4 regions of the Psychromonas saccharinae genome follow, and region 1 is predicted to be linked to each of the others. Evidence: riboswitches for the same ligand, from Rfam matches in the RefSeq annotation. Region 1 holds a riboswitch; each other region holds the start of a gene.
The links. A riboswitch is a leader RNA that binds a small molecule or an ion and turns the genes downstream of it on or off. The one in region 1 is predicted to bind thiamine pyrophosphate.
Positions count from the first base shown of each region.

Region 2: linked by a shared signal. The riboswitch ahead of ACR30L_RS03125 (thiamine-binding protein) and the one ahead of thiB (thiamine ABC transporter substrate binding subunit) in region 1 are both predicted to bind thiamine pyrophosphate.
Region 3: linked by a shared signal. The riboswitch ahead of thiC (phosphomethylpyrimidine synthase ThiC) and the one ahead of thiB (thiamine ABC transporter substrate binding subunit) in region 1 are both predicted to bind thiamine pyrophosphate.
Region 4: linked by a shared signal. The riboswitch ahead of thiD (bifunctional hydroxymethylpyrimidine kinase/phosphomethylpyrimidine kinase) and the one ahead of thiB (thiamine ABC transporter substrate binding subunit) in region 1 are both predicted to bind thiamine pyrophosphate.

Region 1 covers NZ_CP195153.1:1,956,759-1,962,150, reverse strand. Annotated here, with positions in the region: gene thiQ (thiamine ABC transporter ATP-binding protein) at 1-8, opposite strand, end outside; gene thiP (thiamine/thiamine pyrophosphate ABC transporter permease ThiP) at 14-1,606, opposite strand; gene thiB (thiamine ABC transporter substrate binding subunit) at 1,622-2,608, opposite strand; TPP riboswitch at 2,663-2,767, opposite strand; gene ACR30L_RS08640 (diguanylate cyclase domain-containing protein) at 3,287-4,834, shown strand; gene ACR30L_RS08635 (Cof-type HAD-IIB family hydrolase) at 4,882-5,392, shown strand, end outside.
Region 2 covers NZ_CP195153.1:693,208-698,599, forward strand. Annotated here, with positions in the region: gene ACR30L_RS03115 (DUF1566 domain-containing protein) at 1-18, opposite strand, end outside; gene ACR30L_RS03120 (PhoX family protein) at 708-2,570, opposite strand; TPP riboswitch at 2,849-2,950, shown strand; gene ACR30L_RS03125 (thiamine-binding protein) at 3,034-3,330, shown strand; gene ACR30L_RS03130 (ABC transporter permease) at 3,356-4,063, shown strand; gene ACR30L_RS03135 (ABC transporter substrate-binding protein) at 4,081-5,061, shown strand; gene ACR30L_RS03140 (ABC transporter ATP-binding protein) at 5,065-5,392, shown strand, end outside.
Region 3 covers NZ_CP195153.1:3,895,827-3,901,218, forward strand. Annotated here, with positions in the region: gene thiE (thiamine phosphate synthase) at 1-1,289, opposite strand, end outside; gene thiC (phosphomethylpyrimidine synthase ThiC) at 1,290-3,278, opposite strand; TPP riboswitch at 3,351-3,454, opposite strand; gene nqrM ((Na+)-NQR maturation NqrM) at 3,714-3,911, opposite strand; gene ACR30L_RS17470 (NifB/NifX family molybdenum-iron cluster-binding protein) at 3,924-4,295, opposite strand; gene ACR30L_RS17475 (winged helix-turn-helix domain-containing protein) at 4,487-5,323, opposite strand.
Region 4 covers NZ_CP195153.1:2,785,509-2,790,900, forward strand. Annotated here, with positions in the region: gene ACR30L_RS12350 (replication-associated recombination protein A) at 1-80, shown strand, start outside; gene ACR30L_RS12355 (ABC transporter substrate-binding protein) at 132-1,085, opposite strand; gene thiD (bifunctional hydroxymethylpyrimidine kinase/phosphomethylpyrimidine kinase) at 1,266-2,117, opposite strand; TPP riboswitch at 2,186-2,303, opposite strand; gene lolA (outer membrane lipoprotein chaperone LolA) at 2,356-2,973, opposite strand; gene ACR30L_RS12370 (DNA translocase FtsK) at 2,977-5,392, opposite strand, start outside.

The sequences.
Region 1 (5,392 bases):
TTGAGCATATATATTACTTATCGTTATTTTTTAGCATTAGTTTTTCCATCATTGCAAACATACCAACACTAAATATTAATAGAAACAATGAAACAACAGCCGCAGACTCCATTTGATAACTGCCTAAAAGCTGAAATAAATACAGCGGCAACGTTTTAAAATCTTGGCTACCAAATAAAGCAATGGCACTTAAATCACCAATGGATAATACAAAGCTAATTGCATAAGCATGAATAATTGGTTTTTTAATCGCTTTCCATTCAATCAGATAAAAACGCGAAGGACCCGACATACCTAAACTGCTTGCTAATAAATTATATTGCTGAGCAATATGCAACATAGGTTGTGCTAATGTTTTAATCACATAGGGCAAAGCCATTAATGCATTAACGACAATAACAATCACTAATGCCAGATCAAAAATATTCGTCCAATTTCGTAGTAACAAAAAAATACCAGTGCTAATCACAATACCCGGTGTAACCAATATAATTGTGCCAATCAGCTCTAATTTATCTGCACGAAAACGCAATCCGAGTAAACGCCAGCGACGACTGCTTATTAAAATGAGCATACCAGCGGCAAGGGCAATAAACGCAGCAAAGGTAGCAACAACAAATGAATTCCCAAGGGCAGACCAAAAATGCCAACCTGTCACTACATCGATAAATTGAGTATTAATGCCACTGAAAATTACCATCAATAAAGGAGGAATAACAAATAAAGTCACCAGAGTTATCCAACTAACATCCCACAGCAAAGCGCGTTTACTATCTGCAAATAATGGTAATTTGTCTTGCCGTTCTTCACTGGTCACCGCAATCACCTTCGAAAAACTTTGTATATATAAGACTAACCCTGCACAAAGAAACATTTGCCAGAGAGCTAATAATGCCCCCGATTGTAAATCAAAATCGAATTTAATGGCCTGATAAATAGCCAACTCAATCGTCGTTGATTTAGGGCCGCCCCCCAATGCCATGACCGTGGCAAAGCTTGTAAAACAAAGCATAAACACTAACCCGCAAACATGCGGTAATTGTTGACGTATAACAGGCCACTCGATTAATTTAAATTTATTCCAGTGATATATACCAAGGTGAGCAGATAATTTATGATGTTCAGTCGGAATCGATTGTAATGATTGTAAAAATAACCGCGCAGCAAAGGGTAAATTAAAAAATACATGAGCCAATAGAATGCCATTTAACCCATAAATTGAAAAAGGCAGTTGTTTATCAAAATAATTAAAAATATCCGAAATCACCCCACTGTTACCATAGATTGCAAGTAAACCAAAAATGCCAACTAACACTGGCAGCACAAGGGTCGTTGCAAATAGCTTCAATAGCATTTTTTTAGCAAAGAAATGACGGCGAGATAAGGCATGCGCAACGGGAATGGCCAAGACAACACTTAACAATGTTGATATAAACGACTGATAAAAACTAAATAACGTAATATGCCGGTAATAAGTGTCAGACCAAAGCGCCGTCGGATTAAAACTAGACGAATGTGATAATAACCCCACTAGCGAAGCAGCAACAAACACAAAAATAAACCCGGCAGTAATAATACCGGGTATAAAATGACGCGATCTATGCATTAATTAATATCACACTTACTCAATTGACCCATTCAACCATTCTTTTATCCATGCTTTATTATGGTTAGCGACTTCGTTATCAGGGAAATAATAAGATTTGCTTGGTTTGGATAATTGCTTAAACCCATCGGGTAAATCAACATCAATGACCGGATACATCCAATTACTCGTTGGAATAATCGATTGAAACTCTTTGCTGATAATAAATTGCATAAATTGATCAGCAAGAACGGGATGATGACTACTTTTTACTTTAGCAGCAACTTCGACCTGTTCATAATTACCTTCTGAAAAACTAGCCGCTGCATACTGTGTATTTTCTTCTGCAATAATATGATATGCCGGTGATGTGGTATAAGAAAGTACCATATCAGCTTCCCCTTCTAGGAACATATTATAAGCTTCAGACCAACCTTTCGTTACCGTCACTGTTTTTTTGGTTAGCATTGACCAAGCATCCTGCGCTTTATCGCCATATACCCATTTCATCCACAACATTAGCCCTTGGCCCGGTGTAGAGGTGCGTGGATCTTGGTAGATAACTTTAATATCATTACGCTCTTCCACCAGTTCCTTTAAACTTTTTGGTGGATTTGCCAATTTTTCTTTATTATAAACAAAGGCAAAATAACCATAATCAAAAGGAATAAAGGTTTTATCTTCCCAACCACCGGGTAAAGTGATATTGGTCATATCGACTTTATGTTCAGCTAATAGTCCCGTATTTTTTGCTACGCTCATACTATTATTATCAAGCCCAAGTATCACATCCGCTTTACTATTTTCACCTTCAAGACGAAGACGATTTAAAATAGAAACCCCATCATCAAGGGCAACAAATTCAAGCTCACAGTCACATTGAGATTCAAATGCAGCTTTAACTTTAGGACCGGGGCCCCAATCGGACGCGAAGGAATCGTACGTATAAACAACTAATTTATCAGCCAAAGCCGGCATTGAAATAAGGGTTGATACAGCAACAACAGAAAGGATTTTTTTCACTATGCACTCCATATATAGTCTGGACATGAGCATAGAAAGTGGCTATCAATAAAGGTCAAAGATTAGCTCAATTCCTACGCCAGTATTATCTGGTTCAGGTCGACGGGTAAGTTTTACAAACAATCTCAGCCTAAAAAATAAGCACCCCGTTGAGAATTATTATTATACACAAAAGGTTGAGTTAAATAATACTTATTTACGCTTTCTAGCGACTACTGATAATTAAGACATCAATAGACCGTATATCTATCAACAAACAGATGAGTTAAGGATCGAATTGATAGACGCTGATTTTTTCAGTAATAATTATAAAATATATACCCGTTACCAATCAAGATGCGTTTATCAGTCACTAGCTCGGATACCAAGGCAAGGCGTAACATGATGGCAATGGCTAGCCCTTATCGAATGTTATAACGCAGTATTGGTGTTCGAGCTAGTGACCCGCAGGGCAAGATGAGAGGCAAACATCTTCGTTGTTATAAAGTCTCGATTTAACCCGTTAGATCTTCACCTTTATGCCTAGAATCTGCTCACCTCTCATCTTGCTGATTTCTGCATCTTGAATGGTAACGGGTATAGATATCAAATATATTTAAAATATGTGAGCTATACTCTTTTTACACTATTTGAATTTCCATACTGCATAAAGAATTAAACACGGAAGGAATAATAATTATGCCCCCGACGCATTCGAATATTCACCAACAGCCAATATATCCATCGATCAAAAAGTTACGAAATCGCTATAAAACAGCATTATCTCTCATCGCCATTCTTATTATTTTATCGCAAATTGTTATGCAGTCGCTATTATCTAATTTAGTTCATGATTCCGATACAATAAACCTTGCTGGCAGACAGCGCATGTTAAGCCAGAAAATCACTAAATTAAGTTATTATATTTTATCAACCTCCTCGTTTGAGCAAACAAATCGCTATCGCAGTGAACTAAAAAAAACCACTGCATTATGGCAAACATCACATGATGGATTGATTAATGGCAATAAAGCACTCAATTTACGCGCTAAAAATAGCACCGAAATAAAAGCTTTATTTGCTCAAATAGAGTCTCACTTTCAAACCATGCTTAACATAACGAAAATCGTACTCACAACCGATGAAAAACAACATCTACAAAATACGATTGCAAGATTACCGTTCTCCGAAAATGCTTTCTTAACGGGAATGGACAAAATAGTATTTCAATATGCAAAAGAAGCGAATGATAAAGTTTTAATCGCGAAATGGACTGAAATAACACTGTCTGTTATTGCCTTAATCGTTCTCTTATTAGAATTACTTTTTATTTTTACCCCCACTGCAACAAAATTACAGAAAAGTTTAGAAAAGTTAAATCAACATAAAAAAGATTTACAAAACCTATTTGCAGCCAGTCCAATTGCAATGTTATTAGTCGATCCTGAAGATTGCAGCATATTGCAATTAAACAAAAAAGCATCTGCATTAATTGGTGAGCCATTTGATGATAACGGTAAAAAAGCGGTATTAGATGACTACCTTGACGCTAATTTTGAAAGTAATAATCTGTTTATTAATAAACTTAAACAAGGCGTCAGTCTCAATGAATATGAAATGGTATTTTTAACCGCACAAGGACAAATGCATGAGTCTTTAATTTCCGTTCGTAATATTTCTTTTAAAGGAAAGTCGACTGCCGTTATTGGCATTACCAATATTAATGAACTCAAAAAAGCACAGCAAGAGCTGCTGCATTACGCTTCCTATGATGATATGTCAGGATTATTAAATCGTCGGACAGGCATCATTTTTCTGAGTAAAGTAATGCAGCAAGTAGATCGGCAACATAATTCAATGTGTATTTGTTATATCGATTTAGATGGTCTAAAGGAAGTTAATGATCAGTATGGTCATGCTGAAGGTGATTGGTTAATTCAAACATTATCACAAACATTAATTAATATTATTCGAACTAGTGATGCGGGAGTACGACTCGGTGGCGATGAATTTTTAGTTATTTTAAATGATTGTACACTTGATAATTCTAAACATTTCATCACACGAATAGAAAGTGAAATTATAAAAGTGAATACTTACCATAATAAACCATTTTCACTGCGATTTAGTTATGGAATTACATCCTATAATGCCGACAGAAAAATAACACCCGATGAACTTATTTCTGAGTCCGATAGTTTAATGTATCAATCAAAACAAAAGAAAAAGATTACAATATTCGATTAATCGCATAAACTTTTACACTTAAGAATTTTATTACGTTAGGAAATAATATGTATAAACTTGTTGCATTAGATATGGATGGCACACTACTCAATAGCGAAAAGCAATTAACACCTCGCGTTCGTGCTGCAATATCAGCCGCAAAAAAACAGGGAGTAAAAGTTGTATTAGCATCGGGACGCCCTTACGAAGGCATGATTTCAACAATAAAAGAACTCGAATTGGATGGTATTGAAGATTACGCACTGCCTTACAATGCATCATTAATACTAAAAGTCGCCTGTGGAACCATTGTTTCTCGTGCCATTTTAACTGGGCAAGATGCAATCAATCTTTATCAAATATCAAAACAACTACAGGTCAATATTCTCGCTTATTCAACGTCACGCGGATTAATTACGCCCCGTAAAAATAAATATACCGATTACGAAGCCGAGCTAAATGGTATCACCTCGTCTGAATTTGATTTCGACCAATTAACCGAAAATGAAGATATTATAAAAGTAATGTTAGTCGATGAACCTGAATTATTAACGGAGGCGATAAAGAAATTATCAAAAA
Region 2 (5,392 bases), 1.3 Mb from region 1:
CATTGAGTTAAATATCATTTTAGATCTCTTTTTGAAATTTCGACAATTAGAGCAAATTAAGGTGTAAAGGATGTGTAAAAAATATGAATAATGCTTGAAGCCAATTGCCGAATAAACATTTTTCTATCGATTAAAATAGGGCGTAAATTATTTTTCATTTTATGATAAATATTGCTATCTATTGTTAATGCTTAAGAACATAATCTCACCGTTACCAGATGGAGTAATACCTCTGAGTAACCTTTGTCATAGGGTTAGTAGTTGTTTATCTTAAAAAGGAAAAGCATCGTGAGTAAAGGCCAAGACAGCAAGAAAAACGGTATGAAAAAACCGCTTTTGACTGCAAAAGAGAAAAAAGCAGTAAAAATAGCAAAAAAATCAAAAGTTGGATTTTTCGCTAAATAAAGATTAAATGAAAGGTCATCAATTTTGCGGTGACCTTTTTAGTTTTATACAAACTACAACTACAAACTTTCTTCTAAAATAAGATGCTGAATAAAATATTGGACCCGTGCATTTGGGGCAGCGACTTTAGTCGCTCATATTTGAAAAGAATATTATGCTTTGTGTCATAGACAGTCCAAAACCGACACATCAAAAGGGGCAATGTGTAGGTTCTAGACTTATTAACATAGAATAATTATTTATCAGACTAATGTCCTGATTCCAAATAAATATTAGAATCGGAACTTCAGTTTTGAACGTGCTTAACTTCCTATCACACCACCATCTTCCTTGGTGATCATCACAATTGTCGAGCGTGGTTTATTCTCTCCGCCTGCTGGGAAGTGCGCCGTTGGATGTTGTATACCGACGAACATGGTTTTTTGGTCTTCAGAGAAGGTTAACCCTGTTACTTCACAGCCAATTGGGCCGGTTAAGAAACGGCGTACTTCCCCTGTATTGGGATCGCCGCATAACATTTGGTTATTGCCTTGCCCGGCAAAGTCACCTTCGTTCGAGAAGTTACCATCGGTTTGAATCCATAAACGACCTGCTTTATCAAAGCCGATTCCATCTGGGCTATTAAACATATTGTCTTTATTAATATTGTCACTGCCACCGTATAAATTATCTGGGTGAACAACGGGGTTACCGGCGATCAGGTATAAATCCCATTTAAATGCATCGCTTGTGTGGTCATTATTGGTTGGTAACCAGCGAAGGATTTGCCCGTAGTGGTTTTCTGCACGTGGGTTGGGGCCGCCCACATCTTGTCCTGATTTTACGCCACGGTTTTTGTTATTGGTGAGTGTACAAAATACGTGCTTTTTGTCAGGGTGAATGGCTACCCATTCCGGTCTGTCCATGGTCGTTGCGCCAACCTGCGTTGCGGCTCGACGTGCAAAAATCATCACTTCAGCTTGGCTGTTAAAGCCATTTTCCTTGGTTAGGCCATTTTTACCGTAAGTGAGTTCTAACCATTGGCCATTACCTTCTAGTTTGTCGGCATGCATACCAAACTGAGCAACATAAAGTGTACCTTCTTCAAGTAAACGACGGTTTGCACTGTCATTACCTTGTTGATATTTATTTTTTGATACAAATTTATAAAGATGTTCACCACGCTCATCATCACCTAAGTAAACAATAGCATGGCCATCATCGGCAAGAACAAATGCAGCATTCTCATGTTTGAAACGACCTAATGCACTACGTTTTAATGGCGTTGATGTAGGATCCATGGGATCAATTTCAACGACCCAACCAAAACGGTTTGGTTCATTGGGATTTTTAGCTAAGTCAAAACGTTCATCAAAGTTATGCCATTGATATTTACTTTGTTTAGCTTCGATACCATAGCGGTCGTAGTCGTTGTTAAGTTCTACGTCTTTTTCTGCGCCAAAGAAGCCATTGAAGTTTTCTTCACAGGTTAGGTAAGTGCCCCATGGGGTTTGTCCGTTTGAACAATTATTAATGGTACCGAGTATTTTTGTACCGGTTGGATCAGCTTTTGTCTTTAATAGCTCATGACCTGTCGCTGGCCCTGTCATTAACATTTCTGTATTTGCAGTGATACGGCGATTTAGTTTGCCGTTTTTATCCATAACCCATTGTCCATTTTGTTTACCTATTTCGACAATTGTGACACCTAATGCAGCTTGTGCTTTTTTTACATCGTCGGCTGTCATTGATTTACCTTGATGTGGAAAAAGAAATTTATAATTAGTGTATTCATTATTAACAGCCAGTAGAGCTCGGTCTTTGGACATTGGAAATAAGCTCATACCATCGGTATTATCACCAAATTGCATTGCCTGTGCCGTTGAGTTTTGTTGGCCATCGGCATTAAACGCAGGAGCATTGGCAAAAATAGGGTCACCCCAAGACATTAAATTACGCGTGGTATAACCTGCTGGTACGGTTATTGTGTCAGCCGTTGAAGTTGGAATTGCCGTGAAATTTAATAATGGGCTATTTATGCTTCCTGCAATTGCTTTTGCCACTGGGTTCAAGGCTAAAAATGTCCCCGCGCCGATGGCTGCTGAACCGAATAAAAAACCACGTCGAGATAAACGTGCATTCACCATCTTGCTAAAATCAGTGTCTTTATCTAATGAGTTTGTCATGGGATTACCTAGTTAATATTTAGAAGTCGGGTATTTATACCAATCGTAATAATTAGCTGATCTATTTTCCTGCGCAAAATTTAGATCACATATTTAATACAATTGGTTTTAGAATGACTGCTAGGCTAGCACCGTAATGTGACAGGTTTGTTACGGATTTATATTTTTATTAAACATTTAATCATGTCGATATTGTCATCAGCTTTATGCTTCCTTTTTTGGAAGTGATTTTATCGTGACCTTTCTATTGACAATAAAATCAAGGTTATCTATTCTGATTTTGGAATCGGGGGGGCCTAGCGGCTGAGAGAACTCATAGAGTTTGACCCTTATTACCTGATCCGGGTTATGCCGGCGTAGGGAGATTATACTGAGAATTCAGGCCCTACTATTATTGTTAATAGTGGGGCTTTTTTTTGCTTTATATTCTTTCATTGTTAATTTTTACGAAAGGATTAAACCGATGGAAGCAAGTGTTGCCATTCAAATATTACCAGAAACCGTCGATAAAGATGAAATCATCCGCGTGGTTGATAACGTTATCGATTATATAAAAAGCACTGGGTTAAGTTATTACGTTGGCCCCTGTGAAACCTCTATTGAAGGTGATTTTGACCAATTATTTGATGTATTAAAAGAATGCCACAAAATTGCAATTAATGCTGGCACACCGGGCGTTGCATCTTATATCAAAGTGACTTACCACCCGGAAGGTGACGTATTATCTATTGATAAAAAGGTCACTAAACATCATCAATAAATGCATCCCTATTGGCACACTGCTTTTGCTTATTGGGATATGGGCGTTTATTTGTGCAGAAAATATTGTGCCTGCTTTTATGCTGCCATCTCCTCTTGATGTTGCCCACGCCTTTATCCGTGATTTTTCACTTTTAATGCAACATACAAGTGTCACCCTAGTGGAAGCTTTTTGGGGATTGAGCTTAGGAATTATTGTTGGTTTTATCGTTGCTGTTTTAATGGATGAATTCAACTTTGCCTATCGCAGTTTTTACCCATTAGTTGTGCTTACTCAAACCATTCCAACCATTGCTATTGCACCGCTGTTAGTACTGTGGATGGGGTATGGCATGGCGCCTAAAATGGTATTGGTTGCGTTAACCACCTTTTTTCCTATCACAATAGGGTTACTCGATGGTTTTAAATCAGCAGATAAAGATATGGTTGATTTAATGCGAGCAATGGGGGCGGGAAAGCTGCAAATATTTCGATATATAAAGCTGCCGGGGTCGATGACTCATTTCTTTTCGAGTCTCAAAATCTCTGTTACTTACTCTATTGTCGCTGCCGTTATTTCTGAATGGCTTGGCGGGTTTGAAGGGTTAGGCGTCTATATGATTCGAGTCAAAAAATCCTATGCATTCGATGAAATGTTTGCGGTTATATTCCTGATTTCGATCTTAAGTTTAGTGCTGATGAAATTAATAGATTTATTAAAATATACTGCCCTTAAATGGGAAAGAGCAAAATAATTAAGGAAGATAAATAGATGAAAAACTTACTTTATATCGTTATGTCGATATGTATCAGCTGTAACGTTATGGCTGCGGACGAAAATAATACATTAGTACCTATTACGTTTTTGTTAGATTGGACGCCCAATACAAATCATACCGGAGTTTATGTCGCACAGGAAAAGGGGTATTACGAAGCAGAAGGGCTTAAAGTGGATATTGCTCAGCCAAGTGATGGTGATGCTGCGATGTTAATTGCGAGTGGGCGCGCCCAATTTGGTGTGAGTTTTCAAGACTCTTTAGTGCCGGCCTTTACTCGAAGAAATAAGGTGCCAGTGACTGCTATTGCTGCGTTAATTCAACATAATACATCGGGCCTTGTTACATTAGCGTCTTCTGGAATTACACGACCTAAAGCATTAGCTGGACATAAATACGCAACTTGGGATATGGCCATTGAAAAAGCGATGATGAAGGAGTTAATCGAGTCCGATGGTGGCGATTATTCAAAACTAACATTAATTCCAAGTACCGTGGCCGATGCTATTTCAGCCATTCAAACCAATGTCGATAGTGTTTGGGTTTACTATGCGTGGGATAAAATTAGAGCTGATATTGCCGGAGTAGAGACTAACTTCATGGCGTTTAAAGATTATGCACCTGAACTTGACTATTATAATCCGATTTTAATTGCAGGCGATGAGTACCTTAAAGCGAATCCTGAACAAGCAAAAGCATTTTTACGTGCGACCGAAAAAGGCTATCAATTTGCGATGGCTCATCCCAATCAAGCGGCTAAAATTTTAACCAAACTTGTGCCCGAGTTAGATGAAAAATTAGTGATGAAAAGCCAACAATGGCTAGCGGATCAATATCAAGCCGAAGCTGCACATTGGGGAGAGTTTGACCCTAAAAGATGGAATGCATTTTACGATTGGTTATACCAAGTTAAGGTGTTGAAAACGCCAATTCCCGCAGGCACTGGATTCACTAATGACTATTTACCTTTAGATTAAGCGATGCCGATTTTTCAAGCAAAAAACATAGCCCAATCCTATGAAGGGCAAGCGGTTATTGATGATATATCCATTCAATTGGAAAAAAATGAAATCGCCTGTCTGATAGGTACAAGTGGTGTGGGTAAAACGACTTTGTTTCAAATTTTATCGGGTTTGCATCAACCGACAATGGGGCATGTGTTACTTGATGGTCATGATATTACCGGGCAAGCGGGTAAGGTGAGTTATATGTTACAAAAAGACATGTTACTCCCTTATCGTACCATTGAAGATAATATTGCCTTGCCGCTTATTATTAAGGGTATGTCTAAGAAAAAGGCTCGGATCA
Region 3 (5,392 bases), 1.9 Mb from region 1:
GGCATGTCTTTAGTTTGAGTTTCAAAAATATGTCCAAGTGCGATATAACTGGGCTTAAGTTGTTTAGCGCATAACATTTCAAAATAACCATGGGTACTAATGCCTAATCGTAACCCCGCGTCAGAAATCATCGCTAAATCTGCCGATTGAATATCTTCTTGCCCTAAATGCACACCATAGGCACCATGTTTTATTGCAAGTTGCCAATAGTCATTTATAAATAAACGCGCCTTGTATTTCTGTCCTAATGCAATCGCTTGTACTATTTGTTGCTCAACATCTGCAGGTGATTTATCTTTAATACGTAATTGAACGGTTTTAACGCCAAGCATTAATACTTTTTCTAACCACTCAATACTGTCTATTACAGGGTAAAGTCCAAGTTTACTGGTATCACAGGATAAAAATTCAGCGCCCGCCTCTAAACAACCTGATAAATCAAATTCATAACCCGCTTTCGATTCAGGAAAAACAACTTCGGGGAAATCAGACAATGAAACAGGCCAGCCAATATTGACTAACTTTGCACTTTTGTTTATTTGGGCTGACTTTAATCGTTGGTTTAAATATGCCTTAGCAAGGACAAAAGCATCGTCAATAAAATAATGTTGCGCGATAACAGCCGCCATCGCACTCGCTAAAATAGCGCCTAGTCCCAAACCAAATGTATTTTTTAAACGTTCACTACTTAATACAATTTCTCTTTGTCCATCAGTCCAATAATCAATACATCTGTTCTCGATTAAATCAAAGTTCCCCCCTTTAATTAATACACTTTTACAACCCAATGATATTAGCGCAAGTGCAGCCGGCTTACAGGATTCGCCAGTGAGTAATGCATGACCTGATAAAATAAACACTTCACGGGCATTTAAAGTTAGCAGATCAATCAATGGCAATAACTTATTTTTAATTTGTTCAATAATGCTGGGCTCAACAATATTATGCTCCGATTCCACGATAGCAACGGGATCATAAATAATAAAAGGGGGCACTTCCCAAGTCTGCTTATACATCGCTAATTTTTCTGCAAGAATCTGTACTTGCTCAATATTAGCTAACTGCCCGATTTTAATCACTTTTGCTGGGTTAGTTTTTGCTAAACCATCCAATTGCTGAATAAAAACATCTTCAGAAATTGATTCGAACACGCCAAGTTCCGCAATCGCAATAGCGCTAATCACAGAGCATGGTTCTCCAGCTAGATCATTTATAGTAAGGAGATCAGCTTGAATCCCAGTCCTACCAATAGGATCCGACGCTGAAATTGTCCAAACGATAGGGTTCATTTATACCTCTTCTATTTTTACAATCGCAGGTTGATATATTTCAGCGCCGCTTTCATTAAACTGTTTTGCTTTTTCCTGCATGCCTTGCTCAGCAGACATTGTGATGGTTTCATCTAATAACTTTATCGATATATCTCCATCTTCTAATTGTTTTGCATAATCACGCACATCCTGAGTAATTTTCATTGAGCAGAATTTAGGCCCACACATGGAACAAAAATGAGCGACTTTACCTGAAGTTTGTGGCAGGGTTTGATCATGAAATTCTCTAGCTGTGACTGGATCTAACCCTAAATTAAACTGATCTTCCCAACGAAACTCGAATCGCGCTTTAGATAATGCATTATCACGAATTTGAGCACCGGGATGGCCTTTTGCTAAATCGGCAGCATGAGCAGCTAATTTATAAGTAATCAATCCCGTTTTTACGTCATCCTTATTCGGTAAACCTAAATGTTCTTTTGGGGTGACATAACACAGCATTGCACATCCGTACCAGCCTATCTGTGCTGCACCAATAGCCGATGTGATATGATCGTAACCAGGGGCAATATCCGTCGTTAAAGGGCCTAATGTATAAAATGGTGCTTCAAAGCAGTCTTCTAACTGTTTATCCATATTTTCTTTGATCATTTGCATCGGAATATGGCCAGGACCTTCAATAATCACCTGAACATCATGCTCCCAGGCGATCTTACTGAGCTCACCTAAAATTTCTAATTCTGCAAACTGAGCCTGATCATTAGCATCTGCAATAGAACCAGGACGCAAACCATCGCCAAGCGACAATGACACATCATACTGCTGACAAATCAAACAAATTTCACGGAAATATTGATAGGCAAAGTTTTCTTTATGATGTGATAAACACCATTTGGCCATAATAGAACCGCCTCGCGAGACAATTCCCGTTAGACGTTTAGCAGTCATCGGCACAAAACGTAATAATACACCCGCATGGATCGTAAAATAATCCACGCCTTGCTCTGCTTGTTCGATCAAGGTATCTCGAAAAACTTCCCACGATAGGTCTTCAGCAATCCCATTCACTTTTTCAAGTGCTTGATAAATAGGAACTGTACCAATAGGCACAGGGGAATTACGTAATATCCATTCTCGTGTTTCATGAATATTGCGGCCCGTTGATAAATCCATAACCGTATCGCCGCCCCACAATGTCGACCAAACAAGTTTCTCAACTTCTTCTTCAATGGAAGAACTCACCGAAGAATTACCAATATTCGCATTAACCTTAACCAAAAAATTACGCCCGATAATCATTGGCTCTAATTCAGGATGATTTATATTGGCGGGAATAATCGCTCTACCACGCGCAATCTCACTGCGTACAAATTCAGGTGTGATATTTTCCTGTAAATGCGCACCAAAACTATGGCCCTTATGCTGAGAATGTAAATCTGTATTTTTTATCCGTTCGCGCCCCATATTTTCTCTAATCGCAACGTATTCCATTTCAGGCGTAATAATTCCCTGACGTGCATAATGCATTTGAGTAACAATTTTCCCTTTTTTAGCACGTAAAGGCTTAGCTAAATGAGCGAAACGTAATTCATCTAATTTATTATCATTTAGGCGTTTTAGTGCAAATTCTGAAGATACCCCACTTAATGTTTCACTATCATCACGTGCAGTAATCCAACTATGGCGTAGCTTATCTAAACCAAGGTGCACATCAATTTGTACTTTTGAATCAGTATAGGGACCTGAAGTATCATAAACAGGAATAGGTTCGTTTTTTTCAACACTTGGATTGTGTTCATCGTCACCAATAGCGGTGTCACTTTGATGAATTTGGCGCATTGCCACTTTGATTGGATGAAGTACTCCCTTGATAAATATTTTTTCAGAATTAGGGTAGGATTCATTATTTAAATTATGGATATAATCTTGCGCAGCTTGACGCGATTCTTTGCGTGATAAGCCATGACGATTAGTCGTTTTTAGATTTGTATTTACTTGAGTAGACATAGCATTCTTTACCTTTTAAAGTGAAAAAGAGTGCTTGTCGAAAAATAGTGGAAAGTATAAAGATCACATGAATAGTGACTTCACCTTGTTCCCTTCGTAGGTACTAACCCAATCAGGTTCCACGGATCCCGCTTATTAAAAGCAGTCTCAGCCCTAAGGCACTCCGACAAGAAAAATCAGTATAGAGTAAAAATTAGATGAATAAAAGGAAAAAGCAGCGATTAGTTTTTAGCTATCAGACATCAGTAAAAGAAAAACTAAGTATGTTTGGGTTGACTCGTGTTAAGAGCACCCCGATCAAAATACCTCGGGGGTAACAGAGGAGTTAAGATGATAACGAAGAAGATACATCTCAGGGATGATGTAAGAAGCAAGAGAATATCAAAAATAAAAAACTGATAGCTGACAGGCTAAAAACTGACAGCTACCTTTGAGCTATTTAGTTGGCTCTTGAATTTGGTATAAAGTAGGTTTATGTTCATCACACACGGTTTCACAGTCACAACTTTTTTCGATTCCCACACTAGAAAGTCCACCACAACTGCCTTGAATGCGTTTACCACCCATAATGACACCAATCGCCATCGCAACAACAACTAATAAAAAAATAACAAATGCGATAATAAATTCCATAATTCCTCCCAATTAATGAGTACTACAACGACTACCTTTGCTTTTAACGCCTTGCTCCGGACGAGTTAAAGGACTTGTATGTAAACGTGCATTTTCAAGTAACTCTTCCGTTGTATGACGAGTATTCCCCTGTTCAACTTGAATACCCGCATTTAATAAACGAGAAAGTGTGTTCTCTCCGATTTTTCGAACGATAACACCATCACAATGCATTTTATTAAAAAGTTCTATAATTGATTGTTTAGAAGAACAGCCTTTACCTTCTAAGGCGGGGTTCTTATAAACACCAATTTCTTTATTCTCTTCATTGTAAAAAGTGAATAGCTCTGTTTTTGAAAATTTATGAGAAAGCTTTTTTTCACTGGTGGCAATTGCATAAATCATCTTTAATTCCTTATACAAATAATATTAACTTTATAATAAACCAACTGTATTAAATATGTGACTTAATTTTCGCGAGAAAGATAGCTCACCTAATTATTAATGAGTGGCATTATAAGTAAACAGACAACAAAAAGCCCTTAGTGTTCCCACTAAAGGCTTTTTAGTTTATCTAAATATTAAAAATAGATAACTTATTCGTTAATTGCTTTCGCTTGAACAGCTGTTTCTAGTACATCAACAGGAACAAGTTCATAAGCTGCTTGCGGTTTTAATACCACATTAGATTTGTTTGCAACCATTAGCATTTGTTTTAAACGGCTTTCTTCAAATGGTTTAAGCAATAAACCTTGAATATCAAATAGACAATTCAAACCTAATAATTCACGTTGTAATTCAAAATGTGAACTTAGAATACTGATATCTGCTGCCGCTGATGTTTGACCCGTACGAATACGTTTAACTAATTCAATTCCCGCATTATCTGCGAGTAAAGAATCAACAATGATAAGGTCAAAATCTTGCAATGCAACTGAACGTTCAGCTTCAATTGTTGTAGCAACACCTTCAACGTAAGCAACATCAATTGATTCTAATTGCTCAATTAATTGAATACGTTCTGCAGCTTCAGCTTCAACAACCAATACCTTCATTGAATTGATTTCATTTGCCGCACTTTCACCTTTAGAAATAGGAGAAACTTGGCTATCAGCAGGAGCGCCAACACCTTCCATGCGTGCAATATAGCCACGCTTAGGAATAGTTGAAATATTCAAACCATGTAAACTTAATGTCCCAATACTTTTACGTAATTGAGAAATATGTTGATTAATTGTATGGTCAGTCACTAAACGACCCCATACATATTGAGCAAGATCTTCACGCGTTACAACGGTATTTACATTTTTACATAAAAAATGTAAAAGAGAAGTACGTAAAGGACCTAAATAAACTTTACGACGACCATGAATCAAGCTATTTTGACTTGTATCGATGTGGAACTCGCCCACCACTAAACTTTTTTCTAACATAAGAGCACCCGCCTATTATATTGAATTTTAATTGTTAAAATTTTGGTTATCGGACTGTTAAATCAGTCT
Region 4 (5,392 bases), 830 kb from region 1:
CAAATGATAGGGGATTCGAGAAAAAGATAAAAGATAAATTGGCTTACTTACAGATGCTAGAAACGAATCATAAACGCTAATAGACACCTAACCCACATGGACTAGTAACCAACATGGGCTAGGCGCTAAAATCAACGTAACAATATAGGCACATAGTCCCGTACATTCGGTACTGCATCAATAATATTATGTTCAACCATAAATTGAGCATAATGATTATAACGTTGCATATCCGTCGCAGCGGGACGTAAAGAGAAGCGCGTTAATGTATCATTCCAAGCACGTTTATTTAATTCATTATTTAATGTGTCCGGTGAATAAGTAACAAACTCTTTCCATGATTCATCTTGATGATTAACAATATAATTAGCAGCTTGCTCTAATGCGTTATTAAATGCGATTACAACGTGCTTATCATAATTTTTAGCATTCGCAATCAATATAAGCTCATCATAAACAGGCACCCCATGTTCTTCTGGAAAAAAACTTTTAGTTTGAATGCCTTCTAATGCCAAATGAGTAGCTTCAAAGTTTCGAAATCCCCCCCAGATTGCATCTACTTCACCAGAAGCCAGGGAAGTGGTTAAATTCATGCCAACATTTACTATTTCAACATCGGTAAGCTGTACATTATGCGACATTAACATCGGCCCTAATGCCGCTTGCTCATTGCCAACTACGGATATACCAATTTTTTTACCTTTGAGGTCGGTTAACCCTTTAATATGACTATTATCTAATACTGTTAATGCATTAAGTGGGGTCGCAATTAACGTAGCCGTTCGAATAAGTGGTAAACCGGCAGCAACATCCATAATCAAACTTGGTTGATAGGAAACAGCGAGGTCAACTTTCCCCTCTGCAACCAACTTAGCAGGCATACTCGGATCTTCAGGCTGTTGAATATCAATATCAAGACCTTGTGCCTTAAAGTATCCACGTAGCTGAGCGATAACAATCGGCCCATGGTTTGGATTAACAAACCAATCGAGCATTAAAGTTACTTTTTTATTCTTAGCCATCACCGATGATGACATAGTAGTGACAATCAACAGGATAATTGTTAATAGTTTATTGAATTTCATTAATGTTCCTTCTATGCCTTTTACATATAAGATACTTGACGCTTTTAATGCACAATTATTTTTTAATAAAACCGATTACGATTAATTAAAAAATCACTCCGCCAAATATAGGGATGGTGCAAGAGAGTACCATAGACATTAAATAATCGGTATACCACTGCATAAAATCTCAATCGAACATTATCGTAAATCTTGATGGCCTCGAAAAAAATGATTAACGGGACCATGCCCATGACCAACGGATAATTCATCTGCATGAGCAATGGCTAATGAAATATATTGTTTAGCAAGCATAATAGATTGATATAAGTCGTGGCCTTGCGCCAAATAAGAAGCAATAGCAGAAGACAATGTACAACCCGTTCCATGAGTATTTTTTGTATCAATGCGACGACGGGAAAATGATTCAATTGAATCCTGCGTAATCAATATATCAACGCTTATTTCATTCATTGCTAAATGCCCTCCTTTCAATAATATCGCATTAGGTGTTAACGCCCTTAATGGGTTAACAAAATTGTTTATATTATCGATTTCTAAAGAGTATTTTTGCCCAGTCAATACAGCTGCTTCCGGGATATTAGGTGTAATTAAATGGGCTAATGGAAATAGGTCGGATATTAATGTATTCATTGCAGAGGAAGGCAACAACAAATCACCACTGGTTGCCACCATAACCGGGTCAACAACAACAAATGCAGGGCGATACTGTTTTATTTTTTGCGCAACAAGTTTAATAATATCAATGCCGGCTAGCATGCCAACTTTGACCGCAACAATATTAAGATCCAGAAAAACTGCATCCAGTTGCTTTGCAATATACGCAAGGGGGATTGGAAATATAGCACTGACAGATTGCGTATTTTGAGCTGTTATTGCAGTGATCACCGAACACGCATAACCACCAGTAGCTGAAATAGCCTTAATATCAGCTTGAATACCGGCACCCCCACCGCTATCAGAGCCCGCAATAGTTAAGACAATCGGGGGAGACTTTGTCGTATTAGTGGCTAAATCAATGGAATTTGACATAAATTTCCTCTCACCAGCGAGCAGGATCTACATCAAGCAACTCTTTGCTTTTTCTAACAAAAAGCATAAATAGCAAGATAATAGTTCCCTACGCCAGTATTAACTGAATCAGGTTCTACGGGTCTTGCTCAATAGTGAATCAACTAATACGCAATCTCAGCCTTAACAGCCCCCCGACTATATTTATATAAGTACAATAACGAAAAAGGTCGAATTGCACTTATGTGTATGCGTAAATCTAACGTTGGTCGTCGACCTCTACCCCCTCAGGTATCGAAAAAGTAAAGTAATCTGCAGGTATATTTTTACTTTTTTGAGAGTACGTTAAGGCGAAATCACTACGTTGTCCTTGTGCTTCAATTACTTCAAAACGGCTAATATTCCCCGTTTTATCAAATTCAAAAATAAAACTATTTTGCGGCGCACTGACGTCTTTCGTTTTAATCATAAATTGTTCATTTTGTTTTTTAACTGTGTATTTATCCCACTGAGCTTGAGTGGCCCCAGAAAGTAAAACAAAGGGTGTACCTGCAATTGCATCACTTAAATTGACCAAGGTAACCTGTTCAATAAAAGGACTGTACATCCACATGGTAACGCCATCTGAGATAATAAGATCTTGTTCTGGTGTCAACACTTCCCAACGAAATTTACCAGGGCGAGAAATAGACAGTGTCCCTTCGCTTTTATTGAGTACCTTGCCTTCGGCATTCGTCACAACTTGAGAAAACTGAGCATTAATTTGCTTAAACTGTGCTAACTTTTCCTTTAATAAATCAGCATCACTTTGCGTGGCAGAAACAGCATAAAGTGGAGTCATTATCAGTAAAAATGCCGCTAAAATAATTTTTTTCATTGTTTAATCCTTGACTGGAGGTGGTGCAAGTACATCACGACTGCTATTTGCACCAGAAGGCGCGCTAATCACGCCCTGTGCTTGTAATTGATCAACCAATCTGGCTGAACGATTGTAACCAATTCTAAATTTACGTTGAATACTGGAAATCGACACTTTACGTGTTTCCGTTATAAATGCGACAACTTCATCAAATAGCGCATCAATCTCTTCATCTCCTTCAGCTTCTTCACCAGGAAGAAGCGTATCTAAGGACGTTTCACCATTAAGAATATCTTGAATATAATTCGGCTCACCACGTTTTTTCCAATCATTAACCACTTTATGAACTTCATGATCATCAACAAACGCCCCATGAACACGTGTTGGTACGCCCACACCTGGTGGCATATAAAGCATATCACCATGACCCAGTAATGTTTCAGCGCCCTGCTGTCCTAAAATAGTACGAGAATCAATTTTACTTGAAACCTGAAAGGCAATACGCGTTGGTATATTGGCTTTAATCAAACCAGTAATAACATCAACCGATGGACGTTGTGTTGCAAGAATTAAATGAATGCCTGCCGCACGTGCTTTCTGTGCAATACGAGTAATCAGCTCTTCACATTTCTTACCAACAATCATCATCATATCGGCAAACTCATCAACAACGACAACAATACTTGGCAATTTTTCTAATTCTGGTGCTGAGACATCCATACTATCGCCCGGTTTCCATAAAGGATCGGTCAAAGGTTCACCTGCTTCAATACTTTCTTTCACTGCTTTATTATAACCCGCCAAGGTACGTACCCCGACCGCCGACAGCAATTTATAACGACGCTCCATTTCCCCTACACACCAACGCAATGCGTTCGCCGCTTCTTTCATATCCGTAACGACTTCAGTTAATAGATGTGGAATACCTTCATAAACACTTAACTCAAGCATTTTAGGGTCAATCAATATCATACGAACATCTTCAGGAGCCGATTTGTAAAGTAAACTAACCAACATACAGTTTACCCCAACAGATTTACCTGAGCCCGTCGTACCCGCAACTAATAAATGCGGCATTTTACCAAGGTCAACCACAACGGGTTGCCCTGAAATATCCGCCCCTAAGACCATACTTAAAGGTGATTTAGCTTTTGCAAAGGCATCACTACCAAGCACCTGTGAAGAAAATACAATTTCTCGATGCTTATTAGGTAATTCAAGTGCAATAACTGATTTACCTGGGATTTGATCAACAACACGTACACTCATTGCAGACAACGCACGCGCTAAATCTTTTTCTAAACTGGTGACAGTACTAACTTTCATACCGGGTGAAAGTGCCAATTCAAATCGCGTAATAACCGGGCCTGGTAATACATTGACGACTTCCGCTTTTATTTTAAATTCAAGTAATTTACTTTCAACTAAACGTGCCGCCGCATCCAAATCCTCTTGGGAAATAGGGTCATATTTCTTATTGGGCTTATCCAATAAATCAATACTTGGAAAAGGTGCTAAACCCGATTCAACTTTTCTTTTAATAACAGGTCTAGCGTGTTCAGGAAGATGAGAGAAATCAACTTTTGCTTCAACTTTAGGAGCCGGTTTCGAGGGCTGAATAACATCCTTTTCAATAGTTGGAATAGGCTCATCAAAGACGTCATCATTAAAATCATCGTTAATAGAAAATGGTGCATTATCATATTCATCATCGATTTCTATATCATTAAAACTAAACCCGGGTAATGCATCCGCAGCATTATCATCCTCGATGATAACGTCTGGCTCAGATTCAGTTTGTATCTGTTCTATTTGAGCAGCTTCAGGTGTAATAGCGGCAACATTAGCAATACTTTTTTGTTCAATTTCTTTTTGTTGTTTTTGCTCTGCCTTTTTGGTACTTCGCTCCGCTAACATGGTTGGAATATTGACCAACCAAGCACAAGTGGCAATGACGAAAGCCCCTACCCCATCAATAAAACGCAACCAAGAAAATCCAAATAATAATGTTGTCCCTGAAATCAAAAGAGTCAACAAGATTAAATTCACGGCTAATAAGCTAAAGAAACCTAACATGCTTTGCGCGACGATATCACCAATTAAGCCACCTGAAGGGTAATAATGAAAGTCATTAAAATTAAGCGACGCAATGCCTGACATACTAAATAACGTAAAAACAAAACCAACAACACGCAAGCCCAGGTTTAAAAAATCGATATCAAGTTTTAGTTTAGGTTTCCAAAGTAGAATCCATGCCATAAACACAATAATTAAAGGAATAAAATAAGCTAATAACCCAAATGCATAGAAGAGGATATCGGCAACCCAAGCACCGCCTTTTCCGCCCGCATTTTCTATTTCAGCAACCCATTGTTGCTGGGACCAACTGGGATCAGTTTCGGAGAATGTAAAAAGAGAAATAGAGATAAAAATAGCA